4 regions of the Neomoorella thermoacetica genome follow, and region 3 is predicted to be linked to each of the others. Evidence: riboswitches for the same ligand, from Rfam matches in the RefSeq annotation. Region 3 holds a riboswitch; each other region holds the start of a gene.
What was found. Region 3 has a riboswitch for cyclic di-AMP ahead of MOTHE_RS10420 (C40 family peptidase). Riboswitches for the same ligand answer to the same signal wherever they lie in the genome.

Region 1 (4,907 bases), 460 kb from region 3:
CCGGTTCAAAAAAACCTCTGCCTGGCAATTATTCGACGTTGAAGAGAGCAGTTCCTTTTTTTCCAAACCAAAAGAAAAACCGGGTCGCTGACCCGGCCGGAAAATATCCGGGGAACTAGCGGTATTCGTCCAGGCTGTCCAGGGCTTCCAGGAGTTCTTGTTCGGAGTTAAATTCCGCCTCGCCGGCCTGAATCCTGGACTGCCAGTTGGCCGGGATGGCAGAGATTTTGAGGCCCGTAACCTTAAGCAGCGGCCCCAGGGTTCCGGCAGGTCCCTGATAAACGGCCACCAGGCCGTCCTTTACTGCCAGGTGCCGCTTGGGAGCGCAAACCGGGCACAGGCCGTCAACTTCCTGGGTGGCTACCAGGCGTCCGGCTTCTTGCCTCAGGTGCCACCCTTCGGCCGGCGGAAAAAGGGAGGTCATCTCCTCTTTACCGGATCCCTGCCACTTGATCCCCGGCGGCAGGGGCAGGGGGTAGGTATGGCCGCAACCGCGGTAATATTTTTCCAGTCGCGGTTCAAGCTGGACCCGGGGTTCCATGATACCTGGCACCCTTAAAAAAACCGGCTGCCGGCCGGAATTTACCCTGGCCTCCTGGTAGGCCACCAGTCCCCCAAGGAAAAAGATCACTATACCGATAACAAGCAAGCGCCGGACTGCTGTCACTGTGGCCCCTCCTGCCAAACAGAAATTGCCACTAACTAGCATTGCCGGCGGCCTGTAGTTTTATACCTCGCTATATATCTAATTGGTCCATAATTGCTGCAGGAATATCAGCGTTTGTATATACTGCCTGGACGTCGTCATGATCTTCGAGGCGTTCAATGAGACGCATAACCTTGCCTGCTGTCTCCGGGTCGTCGATGGTAACAGTCGTTTGCGGTACCATCTCAACCTCAGCGTGTGTTATGGTAACACCGCTGGCCTCCAGGGCTTCCCGGACGGCCTCCAGGTCCCCGGGCGCCGTCTTGATTTCCAATACCTCGTCGTCCTCGTCATCGACATCCTCCGCCCCGGCCTCGATAGCCTGGAGGATTACTTCTTCCCGTTTATCCCCGGCGGGGACCTCCACCGTAATTACCCCTTTGGGGTTAAACATCCAGGCTACGCAACCGCTTTCGCCCAGGTTGCCACCGCCCCGGGAAAAGATATATCTGATTTCTGAAGCTGTACGGTTCCGGTTATCGGTGGCTATATTCAGAAGCATGGCTACGCCACCGGGACCGTAACCTTCATAGGTCATTTCCTCATATGCGGCCCCTTCTAGTTCGCCGGTACCGCGCATAATGGCCCGCTGGATGTTCTCGTTGGGCATATTGGCTGCTTTGGCCTTGGCTATAGCAGCCTTTAAGCGCATATTGCCCTCGGGATCACCGCCTCCCATCCGGGCGGCGATGATAATTTCCCGCCCGATTTTGGTAAAGAGGCGGCCCCGTTTTTCATCAACCTTGGCCTTGCGATTTTTAATATTGGCCCACTTGGAATGTCCGGACATCTCTCTTACCCCCTTTCTTATATACTCAACATTGAAATTCTAACATACAGGGCCTTATTTAAGCAACATTTACCGCCCGGGCTTATTTAAAGCATGGGTTATAGCAAATTCTGCCTGCCAATTTTATGTTAACTATACCCTTATTTTATGGTAAAATGAATTTAACGTTATGGCCACCTGTAAACGCCGAATTTCTTTTAAAAGAAACCGGGGGAACCATATTCTTGGGGTTAATCCCGCTTCCAGTATACACCTCTCGTCTTTGTCCGGAGCCGGGCAACGGTGGGAGAAAGACCGGGAGCGGCATAGGGCACTTCCAGCCCGCACCCGTCAGCTAACCCCGGAGGCGTTGGAAGGGAGGTGGATTTTTTACTGGCCTGGCCAGGCGTAAAAAAGGAGTAAAAGGAGGATTGACCGCTTTGAAGCACAAGTGGCTCACCGCAGCTCTGAAAATCCTGCTGGCCGCCGTTGTGGCTGCCGCCCCTTTAAGCGCGGCCCGGGCTGCTACACCCGCCTCTAACTCTACCAGGGGTATTTACTCCTATAACTATAGCTGGTATACCGCCCCTTACTGGAGCTGGCACTACCGGTGGCATGTTTCTCCGAACGCCGGCAGCGGACAGGTCACCAGGCAGTCCCCGACTCCGGCACCGGCGCCTGCACCACAACCAGCATCTAAACCCGCACCGGCCCCGGTAACCAGTCCCGGCAATCCGGCCGTACCAGCACCGCAACCTGCCCCCCAACCCGCCCCCGCCGGTAACTACCAGTTAAGCGCTTACGAACAGCAGGTAGTGAACCTGGTCAATGCCGAGCGGGCCAAGGTCGGCCTGAAACCCCTGGCAGCAGACCCGCAGCTGGCCCGGGTAGCTCGCCTCAAGGCCGAAGATATGCGGGACAAGAATTATTTCAGCCATGAGTCGCCCACTTATGGTTCCTTCGCCAATATGCTCAAGCAATTCGGCATTAGCTACCGTATAGCCGGGGAGAACATCGCCGCCGGCTACCCAACACCGGAGGCGGTGGTAGCGGCCTGGATGAATAGCCCCGGCCACCGCAGTAATATCTTAAACGCTAATTTTACGGCCATAGGTGTCGGCTATGCCAGCGGCGGCAGCTATGGCCACTACTGGGTCCAGGAATTCATCGGCCAGTAGAACTTCATAGCAGTAGAAACGGCAGGCCACCGGCCTGCCGTTTTCCCTTAGCCTATCTTGAACAACTCCGTACTCAGGTAGCGCTCGCCGGTGTCGGGGGCGATGGCCAGTACCCTTTTCCCCCGGCCCAGGCGCCGGGCCACTTGGAGGGCGGCAAAAGCAGCGGCGCCCGAAGAGATGCCCACCAGCAGGCCTTCCTCCCGTGCCAGGCGCCGGGCCGTTTCCATAGCGTCTTCGTTGGTGACGGTGATTATCTCGTCAACCACCTCCCGGCGCAAGACCGGCGGGACAAAGCCGGTACCTATACCCTGAATCTTATGGGGTCCTGGCTGGCCTCCAGAAAGGACCGGTGAAGCCGCCGGTTCCACAGCTACAATCCTTACCCCCGGGATTTCCTTTTTCAGGACCTCACCCACCCCGGTGAGGGTACCCCCGGTCCCGACGCCGGCCACAAAGGCGTCTACTTTACCGTCCATTTGCTCCAGGATCTCCCTGGCCGTGGTCTGGCGGTGGATGGCCGGGTTGGCCGGATTTTCAAACTGCTGGGGCATAAAGTAACCGGGGTTCTCCCGTACCAGTTCATTTGCTTTATCTACAGCCCCCTTCATCCCCAGGTTTCCCGGAGTCAGGACGAACTCCGCCCCATAGGCCGCCAGGAGCTTGCGCCTCTCAATACTCATTGTTTCCGGCATAACCAGGATCAGGCGGTAACCCCGTACGGCCGCCACCATGGCCAGGCCGATACCCGTATTACCACTTGTGGGCTCGACAATGGTATCCCCGGGTTTCAAGCGGCCGTCGGCTTCCGCAGCGGTAATCATGCTGAGGGCAATGCGGTCCTTAACACTGCCTCCAGGATTAAAAAACTCGATTTTTAAGTATACCTCCATCCCGTCCTCTACCAGGCGGTTCAGGCGCAGGATCGGCGTCTGCCCTATCAACTGGGTAACATCCCGGGCTATCTTCATGCTGCCTTCCTCCTTATAACTAAGTATTTATATCGGAATTATTTACATTTTAATCCCTGGTCATGGGCCTGTCAAGTAAAAAAGCCACGGCAACTATAGTATGCCGTGGCCTGGCCGTAACTAACGCCCGGCTTAGAGGGCTTCGAGGATGATTTTATGGTCCACCAGGGCCATTTCTTTAATCCGCGCCCGCAGGAGTTTGCGTTTACCGAAAATATCTTCCATCATAATACCCTCTTCCCCGGGCAAGACCCGGTCAACATTCTCAAAGACCAGTTCCTCTTCCCCGCTCTCTTTGAGCAGGTAGGCGTTGGCTTCACACATCCTTATCCCCTCCCTCCTGATAAAAAAACTTCACGCGGTTAACCAGGGCTTCAATTAAATGGGGCAACGGCTCGGGGGTGACTCCTATTACTTCTACCCCCGACCGGTTGATTGGCAGGAGAAATTTGCGTGCCGGGCTGGCGGCGATGGCCGCCGCCATAGCCGGGGTCAATTCGCCCAGCATAGCGTCAGCTAGGATTATGGCCAGGGAACCGGTGATGGCCTCGACCCGGGGAGCGTTGTAGATGATGGCTCGCTCGCCGGTAGCCCCCTCATTGGCCCCGGCTTTGATCATAGCTACGGTAGCCGCGGCGTTGGTTCCCAGGGCCAGGATTTCGACTTCCGGCGGCAGTTCCTGTCGCAGCCTGGCGGTTATGTGCTTACCGATACCGCCGCCCTGGCCATCGACTACAGCTATGCGCAGCAGGAATACCCCCTTAAGAAAGTTGCAGTAAAAAAGCAAAAAGGGCCACAGGGAATCCCACCGGCTCCAGCCGGTTCTGACCTCCTCGTGGCCTTCCATCCAGCGCGGTCTCCACACCGCTCAGGTATTATTTATTCGCCCTCAATTGTCTAATTCCTGCCTGTTGGACAAGAAAAATTAGAATCCAGGTGCCCTTAAAATACCTTTTAACATTTCCGACCCCAGGGAGACGTAGGTCTGGGGTACCGGGCCGACGATAATGGCCTCGGCCACGGGAATGGTGGTGGCTACCTGTACCTTTTCCCGGCTAAAAGGGGCTACTACCTGAACCTCGCTCTCCGCCTGGAGGTAGATGCGATGGCGCGTCTGATTAATGCCGGCGCTTTCAAAGGTATCACCGACATTAACCTTTACCGTGCCCATGGGGACAAAGCGTAATGGTACCGGGGGGCCATAGGCCGCCAGGAGTTTTAACCCCAGGATCTGCCCCAGGGGCAGGTAATAGGTTTTACCCTGCAGCCGCGCCAGGCGTTCCTGG
Region 2 (4,907 bases), 800 kb from region 3:
CTCAAAAATAAAGACGCCCGGGAACGCCTGTACCAGGAGATGATCCTGGAGGGCGTCCTGGCCCTCCAGGCAGGCAAGAACCCCACCTTGATCCGCAACACCCTGGCGGCCTTCCTGGCCCCGGGTAAGGAAAGGGCAGGTGCCGGGAAGGAAGAGCGGGAGGTGAGCGATGGTGCCGGTCCGCAGGGAAGGGCACGCCAGCAAGGATAACCATGAGCGCTGGCTGTTGACCTATTCCGACTTGATTACCCTGTTGATGATCTTCTTTGTCGTAATGTATGCCATCAGCGATACCAACGCCCAGAAAATGGCCGCCCTGGCCAACTCCCTGGCTCAAACCCTAACTGGCGCCCCGACGACTGGAATCTTAACGTCCGGAGGCCTGACCTCTATAGTACCTGGTATCGCCCCGGCACCGGGCCAGGGGGATGAAGGGGCCGAACTGGCCAGGGCCAGGGCGGAACTACAGCAGTATATCCAGCAGGAAGGCCTGGAAAGCCAGGTGACCCTCAATACCGAGGAACGGGGCCTGGTGGTCAGTGTGGCCGATGCCGTCCTCTTCCCCAAGGGTTCCGCCGATTTGACCCCCGAAGCCCGGGACCTCCTGCGCCAGGTCGGCCGGGCCCTGGCCCGCCTACCCAATTATTTACGGGTTGAAGGCCACACCGACAATCTCCCCATCAACACCCCGGCCTTCCCATCCAACTGGGAACTCTCCACGGCCCGGGCCACCAACGTGGTCAAGGTTTTAATCAGCGAAGCCGGGATCAAACCGGAACGCCTTTCGGCCACCGGCTACGGAGAATATCGCCCGGTGGCCCCCAATAATAGCGAGGCTGATATGGCCCGCAACCGCCGGGTGGATATCGTCGTCCTCAAGGAAGCCTACAACGTCACCGAGCCCCATAAGGGCGAGAAGTAATATAAAAAGCGCCAGGTGAAACACCCGGCGCTTCTATTCTCCATACTATTCTTTAGGCCTGTTCCTTCTGGCGTCCCAGGTTGGAGTAAAAAATAATCCGCTTCTCCCAGGTCCTCAGGATCACCTGGTGATCATTACGGGCGATTACATACTGTGGCAAGATGGGGGTCTTGCCCAGACCGTGGGGGGCATTGATTATATAGGTAGGCACGGCCAGGCCGGAGGTATAGCCCCGGAGCTTATCCATGATCTCCACGCCCTCCTCAATGGAGGTAATAAAGTGGGTGGTCCCCTTCACCGGCTTGGCGTGGAAGATATAGTAGGGCCGTACCCTTATTTTCAAGAGTTCCTGGTTTAATTTACGCATCACAAAGGGATGGTTGTTGACGCCCTTTAACAAAACCGCCTGGTTGCCGAGGACCACCCCGGCCTGGACCAGGCGATCGCAGGCTTCTTTGGCGGCCGCGGTAACCTCCCGGGGGTGGTTGAACTGGGTATTGAGATAGATGGGCGGGTGCTTGGCCAGAACCCGGCACAGCTCCGGGGTAATCCGCTGGGGCATAGTGACCGGCACCCTGGTGCCCAGGCGCTTAATTTCTACGTGGGGGATATTATCGAGTTCCGTCAACAACCAGTCGATCATGGCATCGCTGAGCATCAGGGCGTCACCGCCAGTGATCAGGACATCGCGGATCTCTTCATTCTGGCGGATATACTGGAGGGCCTGCTCCAGTTCCCGGCGGCTGCGACTGCGGTCGACTTCACCGATATTGCGACGCCGCTGGCAGTGACGACAGTACATAGCACACTGGTTGGTTACGTTGATAATCAAACGATCCGGATAACGGCGGGTAATAGCCGGCGCCGGGGAGGTCAACTCTTCATCCATGGGGTCCAGGACGCCATGGTTATCCTCCAGTTCGGCGGCACTGGGCAGAGCCTGGCGCCGGATGGGGCAATCAGGTTCCGGTCCCATCAGGCTCAGGTAGTAAGGAGAAACCGCCCAGCGATAGGTACGTTCTACCTTTAGTATGGCTTCCTTTTCAGCTTCTGTCAGGGGAATCAGTTCCGCCAGGGTTGCCACCGAGGTGATACGGTGGGTCAACTGCCAGCGCCAGTCCTGCCACTCGGCTTCCCCGGCGCCAAAGTAAGCCAGGATACGTTGCTTGCTGGCTTCGATCTCGGCTGCCGCCTCCAGGCCGCTGGCGATCTTCTCCCTTTCTTCCAGGTAATCGACAATCCTGGCTTTCAATTCGGCTGCCCGGTCAAGAGCAATTTCCCTTTTAGCTTCCCTTCCCATCAACCTGCCTTTCTCCGGGTAAATACTCATTACCTATTTCCTCCTTCCTGAGGGTAAAATAAAACCCCGGCCTGAACCGGGGTTTTGCTGGCATAGAAAACTAACGGTATTACACCTCACCTTTCTACGCTTACGAAGTTAGCTGCCGGGTTCGGGTCGAAAGTTAACCCTACCTGAAAAAGGATTCACCCCAAGAAGTGGTTCCCCCGTTCCCTATTCAGGGATTCAGCGCTCGCTTATTTAGTTTTCATTACTATTCTAACATAGATGATAAGCGCCTGTCAATCAGGCAGGTTCCTTATCCCGGCGCCAGCGCCGCCAGCAATAATAAACAGAAATGGTGGTAATAGCCAATCCCGCCAGGATCAACAGGGCGTCCATCCACCAGGTGGCGTACCGGCGGTAGACCTGCCACCACCCCAAAAGGTAATGGGTCCCCTTCCAACTGGCATACTGCCAGGCTAACGTCCAGGTAAAGGCACCCAGGGTTGAATACAGGGCATAGATTCCGGTCTCCATCCCAACCACCCCGGCAGCCAGGATGGTGGGGGTGCGGATAGGGCCAAACCAGCGGGCCAGGATAATTACCGCCGCCCCGTAACGGGCCAGCCAGTAACGGGCGGTTGTCATACCTCCTTCACCCCATCCCTGGTGAAGGAGGCGTTCAATCAGCCCGCGACCGGGCCTGGCTCCCAGCCAGTAACCGATTAGGTTCCCCAGGAGGTTGCCTGCAGTCCCGACCAGCACCGCTCCCCAGAAGCTCATTTCGCCCCGTTCAATCAAATAGCCGGCGGCCAGGAAGGCCGGTTCAAAGGGTACACCCGGTAAACCCGTTCCTTCAATAGCCAGAAGGCCGAAAAGAGCCAGGTAAGCATGGAGGGCCGTCAAGGCACCACCCCGCCCGGAGGCCGGTAGCGAGCCACTACCGTCCTGGCGCCGTATACCTGCTGTCCCACCCGGACGGTAAACTCAACGTCCTCGCTAAAGATAACCAGGTCCACCTGGGAACCTCGCTCGATAAAGGATACCTTCTGGCCCCGGTCGACTACCTGGCCCGGCTTGATGAAACTATTTATCTTGTTGACAAACTTATCGGCTATCTCCACCATAGCTATCTTAATGCCCTCACCATCCAGAAAGATGGTCAAGCGCTCATTTACCAGGCGGTAGCGGTGGCAAAAGAGGTCCACCGCCCTCCGGAAGTAGGTCAAGCGGATGTATTCCCAGAGATCCACCATAGGCAGATTAACCCTGGCCCGGGTATGGACCATATCCTCCACCCTACCGGCAATGGGGGCGTAATTAAAGTGGACATCCAGGGGCGACATATAAATCCCCATGATCCAGCCCCGGTCGCCCAGGCCCGGTGCTTTCATTATTTCCCGGACAGGGATGGCCTGGCCCAGCTTTTCGGCCACCACCTCGCCGTTACGGAAAGGCTTGATGTAAACTATCTTGCCGTCGGCCGGGGCCAGGATGGTGCCCGCTTCTGTTGGAGGCACCCGGACCGGGTCGCGGTAGAACCATACCCGGCGCAAAAACCACATAATGGCGGTGATAACAGCCGCCAGGAGGAGAAGGATCTTTAAAAGGTTTAAACCCACGAAGAGCGCGGGCAGGATTGCCAGGGCCATAGAAAAAGTTACCATTCTGATAACACCTTCTTTATACTATAGGGCATCCTGGGTAAATAATAACCGCAAAACCCGGCCAGCATCAAGGGCCAGCGGACGCGCATCGTTTTCAGCGGCCGGGGTTGAAGGATGCCGTTGCGATAGGCGTTATCCAGGGCCGTATAAGTGGCCAGGGTCCCTTGCTCTTTCCAGAGCCGGCCCAGGGCATCAGCTGGAGTTTGCTGGAAATATACTTCGGGAACCGGCAGGAGCTTGGAGAGTTCCCGGTAAATAGGCTGTAGTTCCTGGATGTAACCCTCCAGGGCCACCTGCCGGCGCAGGCGATTGTAGGTTTCAATATCCCCCGGATAATCTACCCCGGCCTCCAGGACAGCGCGGATACATTCCAGCAAGATGCGGATGCGCTCCAGGTCCCATACCGGGTCAAAAACCCGGATTTCCAGGGTCCCCAGCCGTTTGGACTCAATGAGGTCCTGAAAGCGATAAAGCCTGTCCTCCCGCAGCGGCCCGATGGCAAAGGCTTCCGCCCAGCGGTAGGATTGGCCGTAGCGCCTGCTGCCGGCTATGGGTGAGTTGATTACCAGCAGGGCCAGGAGGGGTAAGAAGTAGACCAGGTTGCGGTAGGCCCGTTCCCGGTCGGGAAACCCGCTGACATGGACGTGCATGCCGCAGATATTGGTGGGGGCGACCTGGTCAAAGAGGTGGCCAACCGGAACAATGAGCCCCTGGCAAACGGCGGCCAGTTCCCGGCGCCGGCGACGCAGGTCGGCGACGAGGTCCCCGGTGTCCGGGAAAACCCCGGTAGAAATTTCAATGCCGCTCATAAGACCCCAGCGCAGGTCCTTACCGCGGTTGAAGTTACAGGCGGTATGGGTATAGTAGTAGCCCGGGTCAAGCCAGAGTAACCGGGCCAGGTAATAGAGGGACTGGAGGGTGGGTTTGTCGGGTTCGGTTATAAAGACTTCTTCTTCCAGGCCAAAACGCAGGGGCGTCATTTATAAATCGCTTCCCTTAATCTTTACGAGGCGCCAGGGGATCCGGTCCAGGGGCA
Region 3 (4,907 bases):
GAAGGATTGAAATAAAGAACCCGGACGGTGAAATTACCGGGACCCTCTGTGGCGGCCTGATGCTTGAATACCGGAACGTGCTGCCCTGCCATCGTGGCGAGGCCACCCTCTTTTAGAAAAAATCGCCGTAATGCTCCAACCACCAGCGAACGTAAGTATCCTCCGGGTCCTCTTTTTCCAGGGTGAGGCCGGCTGCCAGGAGGGAGTTACGGCCGGGCGGCTTGTGGCGCAGGAGGTACTCGTAGGGTTCGGTAATTAGCAAAAACTTTGCGTCTTCACCGGCACCGGCATTGGCATCAGGATGGTACTGCCTGGCCAGGCGGCGATAGGCCTTTTTGATGGTGCGCACGTCGTCGCCTTCTTTTACTCCCAGCACCTCTCGCGCCCTTGCGGCCAGGGTTTCTGCGCAAGCCTTCATTCTTATCGCCCTCAATTTACGCTTTTGCAATTAACCAGGCAGGATTTTAACGCTATATAGCGAAGATAACAAGGTTATGGTAAACTGTCAAGCGGTATATTAAATACAGCAGGTTACTCCGGGGGAGGAAAAAAGAGTGCACGAAGATATTGCCGAGGTTCTGGTCAGCGCCGCCGATATTCAAAAAAGGGTGAAGGAAATGGGTGCGGCTATTAGCCGCGATTACGCCGGGAAGGACCTGCTGGTGGTCGGTATTCTTAAAGGGGCGATTATTTTCCTGGCCGACCTGGTGCGGGAGATCACCATTCCCCTGCAGCTTGATTTTATGGCCGTTTCCAGCTACGGGTCCGGCACCAGCACATCGGGGGCGGTCCGGATCTTGAAGGACCTGGAGGTACCGGTGGAGGACAAGCATCTTCTGATAGTTGAGGATATTATCGACACCGGCTTGACCCTGAAATACCTGCTGGAGAACCTCAAGGCCCGCCAGCCCTTGAGCGTCAAAGCCTGCACCATCCTGGACAAACCGGAACGGCGTCTGGTAGATGTTCATGTTGATTACAGCGGTTTTTGCATTCCGGATTACTTTGTCGTTGGTTACGGCCTGGATTACGCCCAGAAATACCGTCACTTGCCGGATATCTGCGTTTTAAAACCAGAGGTTTACAGACGGAAGAAATAGTGAGGTTGGATAGATGATTGGAGAAAACAAACAGCTTGCAGAAATAGTACTGGTGCTGGATTTCGGCGGCCAGTACAACCAGTTGATCGCCCGGCGGGTCCGCGAAGCCGGGGTTTACTCGGAGATGATACCCTATAACACGCCCCTGGAAAAGATCCTGGCCCGGCGACCCCGGGGGATTATTTTTTCCGGCGGGCCGGCCAGCGTCTATAGCCTCGGGGCACCCCGTATCGACCGGGCCCTCTATGAAAGCGGCATTCCCATTTTGGGCATCTGTTATGGTATGCAGCTCATGGCCCATGACCTGGGCGGTAGGGTAGAGGGGGCCTCGGGACGGGAGTATGGTAAAACCCAGCTGGAAATAACAGCAGCAGATCCCCTTTTCGCCGGTTTACCTGAAAGTATACAGTGCTGGATGAGCCACGGCGACTATATCAGCGCCCCGCCGCCTGGCTTCCAGGTGACGGCCCGCTCGGCCTATACCCCGGTGGCGGCTATGAGCGACCCGGCCAGGAAGCTTTATGGCGTTCAGTTTCACCCGGAAGTAAAGCATACTCCCATGGGGCAGGAGATACTGCGTCGTTTTCTCTTCCAGGTATGCGGCTGCCGGGGTGACTGGTCGGTGAGTTCCTTCATTGAAGACCAGGTGGCGGCCATTCGCCGGCAGGTAGGTAACGGCCGGGTCCTCTGCGCCCTGAGCGGCGGGGTCGATTCCTCGGTGGCTGCGGCCCTGGTCCACCGGGCCGTCGGCGACCGCTTGACCTGCGTGTTTGTTAACCACGGTCTCCTGCGCCAGGGGGAGGCCGAACAGGTGCAGCGGGCCTTTGGCCAGGCCATGGGCATGAACATCGTCTATGTCGATGCCAGCCGGCGTTTCCTGGAGAAACTCACCGGCGTTACAGACCCGGAAGAAAAGCGCAAAATTATCGGCCATGAATTTATCCGGGTCTTTGAGGAGGAAGCCAGGAAACTGGGACGGGTGGATTTCCTGGTCCAGGGCACCCTTTACCCCGATGTCATTGAGAGCGGTACCGAAACGGCCGCCGTCATCAAGAGCCACCATAACGTCGGTGGCCTGCCGGAAGATATGGAACTGGAATTAATTGAACCCCTGCGCCTTTTATTTAAGGACGAAGTGCGCCGGGTAGGGGAGGAACTGGGCCTGCCGGAGGAGATTGTCTGGCGGCAACCCTTCCCGGGGCCGGGCCTGGCTATCCGCATCCTGGGGGAAGTCACCCCGGAGAAACTGGAAATCTTACGTCAGGCTGACGCCATTGTCACCGAGGAGATCCGGCGAGCCGGCCTCTACCGGGAAATCTGGCAGTCCTTTGCGGTATTGCCCTCCATGAAGAGTGTGGGTGTTATGGGCGACGAGCGGACCTATGCCTACCCCATCGTCCTGCGGGCCGTGACCAGCGATGACGCCATGACTGCCGACTGGGCCAGGCTCCCCTACGACCTCCTGGAGCGTATCTCCTCCCGGATCGTCAACGAGGTGCGTCATATCAACCGGGTCGTTTACGACATCACTTCCAAACCCCCGGCGACCATAGAGTGGGAGTAGGATAAAAAAATTGACCCCTTATCCTGCAACAACAGGTTAAGGGGTCTCCTTATTTTTCTGTGGCGTAAGTCGACATGAGAGTTCTAGGCGCGCCGAACAGACTACTCTACCTTAATCTACCTTACGCGCCTGGCACCGACATAGCGTGGTCCCCAATAGTACGGGTCATCGATACTGTCGATGGCCACGCCGCGATTGGTAGCGCTGATAAATTTACCGTTGCCCAAGTAAATACCTACATGGCTGATATCCTGGGAATAAGTATGGAAAAAGACTAAATCACCCGGCTGGAGATCCCCTTTATCAATATGGGTACCCAGGGAGGCCTGGTCGCTGGCCGAGTGAGGGAGATTAATGCCTACACGTTGAAAGACGTAAAGCGTAAAGCCCGAGCAGTCGAATCCTTTTGGGCTTGTCCCACCCCAGCGGTAGGGACTGCCCACATACTGGCGGGCGATGGCGGCAATACGGGCACCCATAGTAGAGGGATCGATGCTTATACCGCGGGAGGCTGTGGGTGCTTCATAACGACTGGCAAGGGATGTTTTGTTAGTGGGTATTTCCAAAATTTGACCAATATAAATCAATGAGGAATCAAGGTTATTGGCTGCTTTAATTTGTTCTACCGTTACTCCATAACGCCGGGACAGGGCCCACAGGGTGTCACCCTTTTTCACTTCATAGGGCTGGGCCAGGGCCACTCCGGCGGCGGCCAGGCTCAAAGCTCCGGCCAGGGTGGCAGTCAGGCAATACTTCGACCACTTCTTCAATTATCTAAGACCTCCACTCTCGCACACCTACGAGGTTAGTTGACGGGTTCGGACCGAGAGTTAGCCCGGAGCCTTTGGCTCTTCACCCCAAAAATATCCCCCGTTTCCCGCCTACCCGGGAATTCGGTGCTAAAAAATATGGCTTTTATATTATATCGTCGAAAAAAGTAATAGTAAAAGACCTGGATGCTCCTTCAGACATCATTGAATGCCAGGAACTCGAATAAATTGCCTGATGGTACATTTTTCTTAAGATCCATGCCTTAAAAGCTCATCTTATGCCTTACGCCCATCAGGGTGGTGTTTTGTCAATTAAGAATGTGCATAGGAACCACTGGTTTTTATATAAAGATGAAGAAATTATATTTAGTCCATACTCAGAAAACTGGTGCAGGGAGGAGGGAAGAAAGGGCACCGCTGAGGTGGACGCAAGTATTTAAATTTAAGGAAGGGGAGGTCTATGAGTAAATCCTTGTCACCCTCAACAGGATGGTGGCGTTATCGTTACCTGGTGGCAGCTATTGTTTTCTTCGGGTATAGCATTCAGTACCTAGACCGGGTAAAAACGACAGTGTTAGTTCCGCTAATTAGTCAGAGCTTGCACCTGACCCATAGCGATGTTGGTAACGCCATGTTTTTATTAATGATTTTTTATGGCCCAACCCAGATATTATCGGGATTTCTTTGCGATCGCTTTGGTCCCAAAAAAGTTTTGGTATTCTCCCTGATCACCTGGAGCATATTCACGATATATATGGCGTATATGCAGAACGCAACTGAGTGGTATATCCGTAATGCCTTGTTTGGTATTTTTGTAGGTACTGAATTTGTACCCAGTGCACGCTTGATCGCGCGCTGGTTTCCTAAAAGAGAACGGGCCCAGGCCCAGGGGGTCCTCTCCTGGTCCTGGATTATTACCCCTGCGTGGGCTCCTTTGCTAACAACGTTTCTAGCCTCCTATTTTAACGATTGGCGTCCTGTTTTTATATGGCTAGGTATTTTTGGCCTGGTACCCCTGGTAATAGTACTTCTCTTCATTTACGATCGTCCCGAACAGGTACGCTGGCTGAGCGACAGGGAAGTTAAAGAGAGTTACGCCGACGAACTTGAGAGTGGCATCTTAAAAGAGGCGGCAATAAGCCGTGAGAACCTGGCCAAGCAGGCCAAAAAAGCCGAAATACCCTTGCGCGATGTCTTGTTAAACAAGAGCTTCATAGCAGTAGTGCTATCTTACCTGGCCTGCCAGATGACCTTCTGGGGGATAGTAACCTGGTCGCCAAGCTATTTAAGTGAAGTGTTTAAATTTAACCTGATGAAAATGGGCGTCTGGGCTTCGATTTATTTTGCAGCCGGTGTCATCGGCGCCTTCTTGAGCTCCCGGATTTCCGATAAATTCTTTAATGGCCGCCGCCGGCCCATGATAATTCTTTCGTTCCTCGGCACTATCCCCTTTATCCTACTTTTGGCTATGTC
Region 4 (4,907 bases), 790 kb from region 3:
TGACGGCCGTCTGGAACATGGCGTTGATGAAGCTATTATCCGTCCACACCCTGGTCGACTCCCTTTGCCACTGGTGGTAGGCGGCTGCCTGTTCAATGGTGGCCGCTGAAAAAAGATCGCTGATCTTGTTACCAGGTGTTGTATTTCCTGCATCCAATTCGATCTTTAAATGCAGGTAGATCTTTTTTTGGAGCGGCAAGGTAAGTTCAAAGCCTACTTCGGCCCGATCGTGGTGGCCGGTGATAGAGGTTGGCACCGGTTCAAAGGTAATGTGGGTGGTACGGATCAGGTTATCCAGGCCCCGGTAAGCCAGGACCAGCCCCTGGCGTCGTACCTCGACCGGTAACAATTCCCCCCGGCGGCGGCGCTGGCTGCCGCGAACCTCAAATATATCCCGGAAATCGGCAGCCAGGTTAAAACGAAGCATTAACTTAACCGGGAAGGGATTAAAATTTATTAAACGCAGGCGTTGAAAAAAGGCGCCCTTAATTAACCGTAGCTGGCGAAGATGGATGGTCTGGGCCGGCACCATAGTGCCGTCGGGTAAATTGAAAACGGGATTGGTAAGTTCAATCTGGGCAAAGTGGCTGTCGCGGATGGAAGAAGATAGAAATACAGGTCGCTGCCCGGCTACAAGAAATTCCAGGTGGCTTAAATAACGGGTATCATTGTAATAAAGGCCCAGGTTACCGTTACCCCCGTCCAGAACCGAACCATCGGGCAGGGAGATGAGAAAAATCCCCCCTTCCTTCAGCACCTCCGTCGCGGGTTCAACAACACCCGGGTTATTGCGCAAATCGAGCTCTGTATCGAGCATATACTCCCCTCCCTTTATTAAGAATGGATTCGGCAGGTATCCTGGAATATCCTTCCGGGAATAAATGGACACAAAATTTGCATTTTGTTCCTGGCGTGATATAATATTTATATATCCTGAAACGCTGAATTGCGGTGTGCAGCCGTAAGCGGGGGACCCAATTTCCCGGGGTGAATCTTGCCGGTTATACCGGTGGGTAGGGCTAGACGTGGCCCGAATCCGTCAGCTAACTTCGTAAGCGTGAAGGGAATACCGCCGGTAAACGGTGTAGTTTTCCATTACGTTTATGGTTTATGCTGCAACCCCGGATTTAAACGGGGTTTATATTTTATATTTTATTTACAGGGAGGGGCTTATTACCGGTAAATAAGTATTTGAGGTGAGGAGGAGGTAGGTAAAATGTCCCAAAAGCAGCCTGCTAAAATTGTCATGGTTTCCAACCGAGGTTCATATAATTTGCAGGCAACCCGGGACGGTATCCAGGTTGTACCGGCCATCAGCGGACTGGTTTCGGCCGTGGAACCCTTCTTAAGGGAAAAAGGTGGCGTCTGGGTTGCCTGGGGTGGCTGGGAGGCGCCCCAGGAGAACAGTCCCGGTTTACGTTTACCGGTACCCGAGGGTAATCCGGCCTATACTTTTCGTGAAGTTCCCCTTACCGCCGATGAAATCAACCTCTATTACCATGGCTTTACCAATAGCGCCTTGTGGCCCCTATGCCATTACTTTTTAGAAAAATGTCGTTATGAAGTCCGGGAATGGTCGGCGTATGTCGATGTTAATGCCAAATTTGCCGCAGCCACCCTGGAAGAAGCCGGGGAAAGGGATACAGTCTGGGTAAATGATTATCACCTGGCCCTGGTACCGGCCCACCTCCGCCACCGCAGGCCCCAATTAAAACAATTCTTCTTCTGGCATATACCTTTCCCCCACCATGACCTGCTGGCGACCCTACCCTGGGCAACCCATATCCTGCGCGGTCTGCTAGGAACCGATGTCCTGGGTTTTCACCTTCAAGCCTACGTTGACAATTTTTTGCAGGCCGTGGCGCACATGCTGGGAGCCAGGGTCGATTTTGAAGCCGGTATTGTCTTCTGGGAGCAGCGGCGCATTCATGTTGGTGCCTGGCCTATGGGCATAGATTATCAAGCCTTCCAGCGCCAGGCTGCCAGTCCAGCCACCATGGCCAGGGCTCAAAAACTGCGGGAACAAATTGGTGTCGAGCGCCTGGCGTTAAGCGTGGAGCGCCTCGATTATACCAAGGGCATCCTGGAAAGGCTCCTGGCGTGGGAACGTCTGCTGGAAGAAGCCCCCGAATGGCGCGGCCGGGCCGCCCTGATCCAGGTCGCCGTTCCCAGCCGGACAGCTGTACCGGCCTATCGTCAGTTAAAGGAGCAGGTGGAAGCCACTGTAGGCCGCATCAACGGCCGTTTTAGTGACGGCAACTACCAACCGGTATACTATTTCTGGCGCGGCCTCCCCCGGCGGGAGCTGGTAGCCTATTACCTGGCAGCCGATGTGATGCTGGTCACACCCTTAAGAGACGGCTTGAACCTGGTGGCCAAGGAATATGTAGCTTCACGGCGTGATCAGACCGGCGTCCTGGTCTTGAGCCGTTTCGCCGGTGCCGCCCAGGAATTGAAGGGTGCCGTCCTGGTGAACCCCTATGACATCGACGGGATGGCCATGATCTTTAATACGGCCCTGGGGATGGGCCGGGCAGAGCAAAGCAAAAGGTTGCAACTGTTACAGGAAAGGGTACGGCGCCATGATGTCCACTGGTGGATGAATTGTTTTCATCAGGCCATGCCGTCAGGGAAGGAGAAACCGGTGATGTCTCCGGATCAGCTGGCAGCTAGGGTACAGGAGTACCCGGAACTACTGCTGATGTGCGACTACGACGGCACCCTGGTTCCCCTGGCCCCCAGGCCGGAAGATGCCGTCCCCGACCCCGGCCTCCTGAAATTACTGCGGCAACTGGTTTCCCGGCCAGGCTTACACCTGGCCGTTATTAGTGGCCGTCCCCTGGCCGACCTCCGCGACCTGCTGCCGATCCCCGGACTCCTCCTCGCCGGCCTGCACGGGGCCCAGGTAGCCGGACCAGAGGGACCTGTTATCAACCTCCTCCCCCCACCGCCGGGGAAAAACCCCTGGCCGGAAATTTTTAGCCTGGCCCGGCAACTGGCGGCAGGTGTTCCCGGCCTTCTTGTGGAAAATAAAGGCGAAGGGGTGGCCCTCCATTACCGGCTGGCCGAACCCGATGCCGCTGCGGGAATCCTGGAGGAATTCCGGCATGCCCTGGAACCCTTTTTACAGGATGGCCTGGAACTAATCCCCGGCCACAAGGTACTGGAGGTTCGCCGCCGGGGCGTAAATAAAGGCCTGGCAGTAACCTACTTCACTCGCCGCTGGCCTCGGGCCTTCCCTGTATACCTGGGCGACGATCGTACCGATGAGGACGCCTTTGCAGCCCTGCCCGGGAACGGCCTGGCTATAGGCGTCGGCCAACGGCAGTCAGGCTATGCCCATTATTTCCTTGCTTCACCGGCAGAGGTTATCGAGTTTCTCCAGCTCTTAAACTGTAGCCGCACCTAATCTTTATAAAAGCAACGGTAAAGTAGGTAATATTTCATTACCAGGGACATATGAATAGACGTGAAAATAAGAACGAGGTGATATCTTTGACCAGGATTCAGAAAGCTATCATTCCCGCTGCCGGCTGGGGTACCCGTTTCCTGCCGGCCACCAAAGCCCAGCCCAAGGAAATGTTACCCATTGTTGACAAACCGGCCATTCAATTCATCGTCGAAGAAGCCGTTAATGCCGGTGCGGAGGATATCCTGATTATCACCGGTAAAAATAAACGAGCCATCGAGGACCACTTTGACCGTTCCCTGGAACTGGAGAACCTCTTGCGGGAAAAGGGAAAGGACGAACTCCTGGCCCTGGTGGAGGGGATTGCTGAACTCGCCGATATCCACTACATCCGCCAGAAGGAGCAACTGGGCCTGGGGCACGCCGTTTACTGTGCCCGCAAATTTATCGGCCAGGAACCCTTTGCCGTCCTCCTGGGGGATGATATTATCGTCAACTCCCCCTCCTGCCTGGAACAGATGCTCGCCGTTTATGAAGAAGTCGGGGCTACCATAGTCGCCGTCCAGGAGGTGCCCCGGGAGGAAGTAAACCGTTACGGTGTCATTGACCCCCTGGAAGTCGACGGCTCCCTCATCCGGGTCAGGGACCTGGTTGAGAAGCCGCGCCCCGAGGAAGCCCCTTCCAATCTGGCCGTCATTGGTCGTTACATCCTGGTGCCGGCGATCTTCCCTCTCCTGGAGAAAGTAAAACCGGGCGCTGGCGGCGAGATCCAGCTGACCGACGCCCTGCGCCTGCTGGCCCGCCAGGACCGTGTCTATGCCTACCGTTTCCAGGGTAAGCGCTACGACATCGGTGACAAGCTGGGCTTTCTCCAGGCCACGGTGGAATTTGCCCTAGCCCGCCCGGATCTCGCCGGCCCCTTTAGCGAGTACCTGGCCGGCATCATTACTTCCACTGCGGACAAGTTGCAGGTTGCCGCCACCAGGGAAGGATAAAAATGGGGTTGACTGACATTTAAACCCTGGTCCAACCGCGACCTAGACCTAGACGGCTACAGCATTGCTCCACTTGCCACAGCGGTCGCCCCAGCGGGCCAGGACCTCTTTTCCTTCCCTTAATTCCACCACTTCGCAGTGATTGGCACACCCCCGGCATTCAAAACCGCCGGTCCGGAAGTCCCTTTCGGTAAGCTCAAAGCCCCGGAAAGCGCTCGTTTTCGGGCGGGCTTCCCGGGCCAGGAGGGCGGCCCCGTAGGCGCCCATAACACCATAATGCTCCGGGACGATGACCTCCGTCCCCAGGGCGCGACTGAAGGCCTGGCGCATACCGGCGTTGGCCGCCACCCCGCCCTGGAAGACTACCGGCGGCAGGATCTCCTTACCCTTACCGACGTTATTCAGGTAGTTGCGTACCAGGGCCTCGCACAGGCCGGCGACGATATCATCCAGGGGGTGGCCCTGTTGCTGTTTATGGATCATATCGGATTCGGCAAAGACGG

Region 1: another riboswitch for cyclic di-AMP. It lies ahead of MOTHE_RS14150 (CAP domain-containing protein); the one in region 3 lies ahead of MOTHE_RS10420 (C40 family peptidase).
Region 2: another riboswitch for cyclic di-AMP. It lies ahead of eam (glutamate 2,3-aminomutase); the one in region 3 lies ahead of MOTHE_RS10420 (C40 family peptidase).
Region 4: another riboswitch for cyclic di-AMP. It lies ahead of MOTHE_RS06560 (bifunctional alpha,alpha-trehalose-phosphate synthase (UDP-forming)/trehalose-phosphatase); the one in region 3 lies ahead of MOTHE_RS10420 (C40 family peptidase).

Annotation. Positions count from the first base shown of each region.
Region 1 covers NZ_CP012369.1:1,634,690-1,639,596, forward strand. Annotated here, with positions in the region: gene MOTHE_RS08265 (hypothetical protein) at 116-667, opposite strand; gene MOTHE_RS08270 (YebC/PmpR family DNA-binding transcriptional regulator) at 738-1,496, opposite strand; cyclic di-AMP (ydaO/yuaA leader) riboswitch at 1,671-1,861, shown strand; gene MOTHE_RS14150 (CAP domain-containing protein) at 1,916-2,653, shown strand; gene cysK (cysteine synthase A) at 2,701-3,621, opposite strand; gene MOTHE_RS08285 (CooT family nickel-binding protein) at 3,754-3,945, opposite strand; gene MOTHE_RS08290 (DUF3842 family protein) at 3,938-4,369, opposite strand; gene yunB (sporulation protein YunB) at 4,547-4,907, opposite strand, start outside.
Region 2 covers NZ_CP012369.1:371,027-375,933, reverse strand. Annotated here, with positions in the region: gene MOTHE_RS01935 (flagellar motor protein) at 1-210, shown strand, start outside; gene MOTHE_RS01930 (OmpA/MotB family protein) at 170-922, shown strand; gene eam (glutamate 2,3-aminomutase) at 975-2,252, opposite strand; cyclic di-AMP (ydaO/yuaA leader) riboswitch at 2,335-2,463, opposite strand; gene MOTHE_RS01920 (DedA family protein) at 2,508-3,110, opposite strand; gene MOTHE_RS01915 (phosphatidylserine decarboxylase) at 3,107-3,871, opposite strand; gene MOTHE_RS01910 (glutamate--cysteine ligase family protein) at 3,865-4,851, opposite strand; gene MOTHE_RS12665 (PIG-L family deacetylase) at 4,852-4,907, opposite strand, start outside.
Region 3 covers NZ_CP012369.1:2,094,602-2,099,508, reverse strand. Annotated here, with positions in the region: gene MOTHE_RS14120 (DnaJ domain-containing protein) at 113-418, opposite strand; gene hpt (hypoxanthine phosphoribosyltransferase) at 555-1,100, shown strand; gene guaA (glutamine-hydrolyzing GMP synthase) at 1,114-2,664, shown strand; gene MOTHE_RS10420 (C40 family peptidase) at 2,781-3,434, opposite strand; cyclic di-AMP (ydaO/yuaA leader) riboswitch at 3,444-3,573, opposite strand; gene MOTHE_RS10415 (MFS transporter) at 3,946-4,907, shown strand, end outside.
Region 4 covers NZ_CP012369.1:1,306,082-1,310,988, forward strand. Annotated here, with positions in the region: gene MOTHE_RS06555 (amylo-alpha-1,6-glucosidase) at 1-817, opposite strand, end outside; cyclic di-AMP (ydaO/yuaA leader) riboswitch at 930-1,072, shown strand; gene MOTHE_RS06560 (bifunctional alpha,alpha-trehalose-phosphate synthase (UDP-forming)/trehalose-phosphatase) at 1,217-3,409, shown strand; gene galU (UTP--glucose-1-phosphate uridylyltransferase GalU) at 3,490-4,404, shown strand; gene MOTHE_RS06570 (acyl-CoA dehydratase activase) at 4,453-4,907, opposite strand, start outside.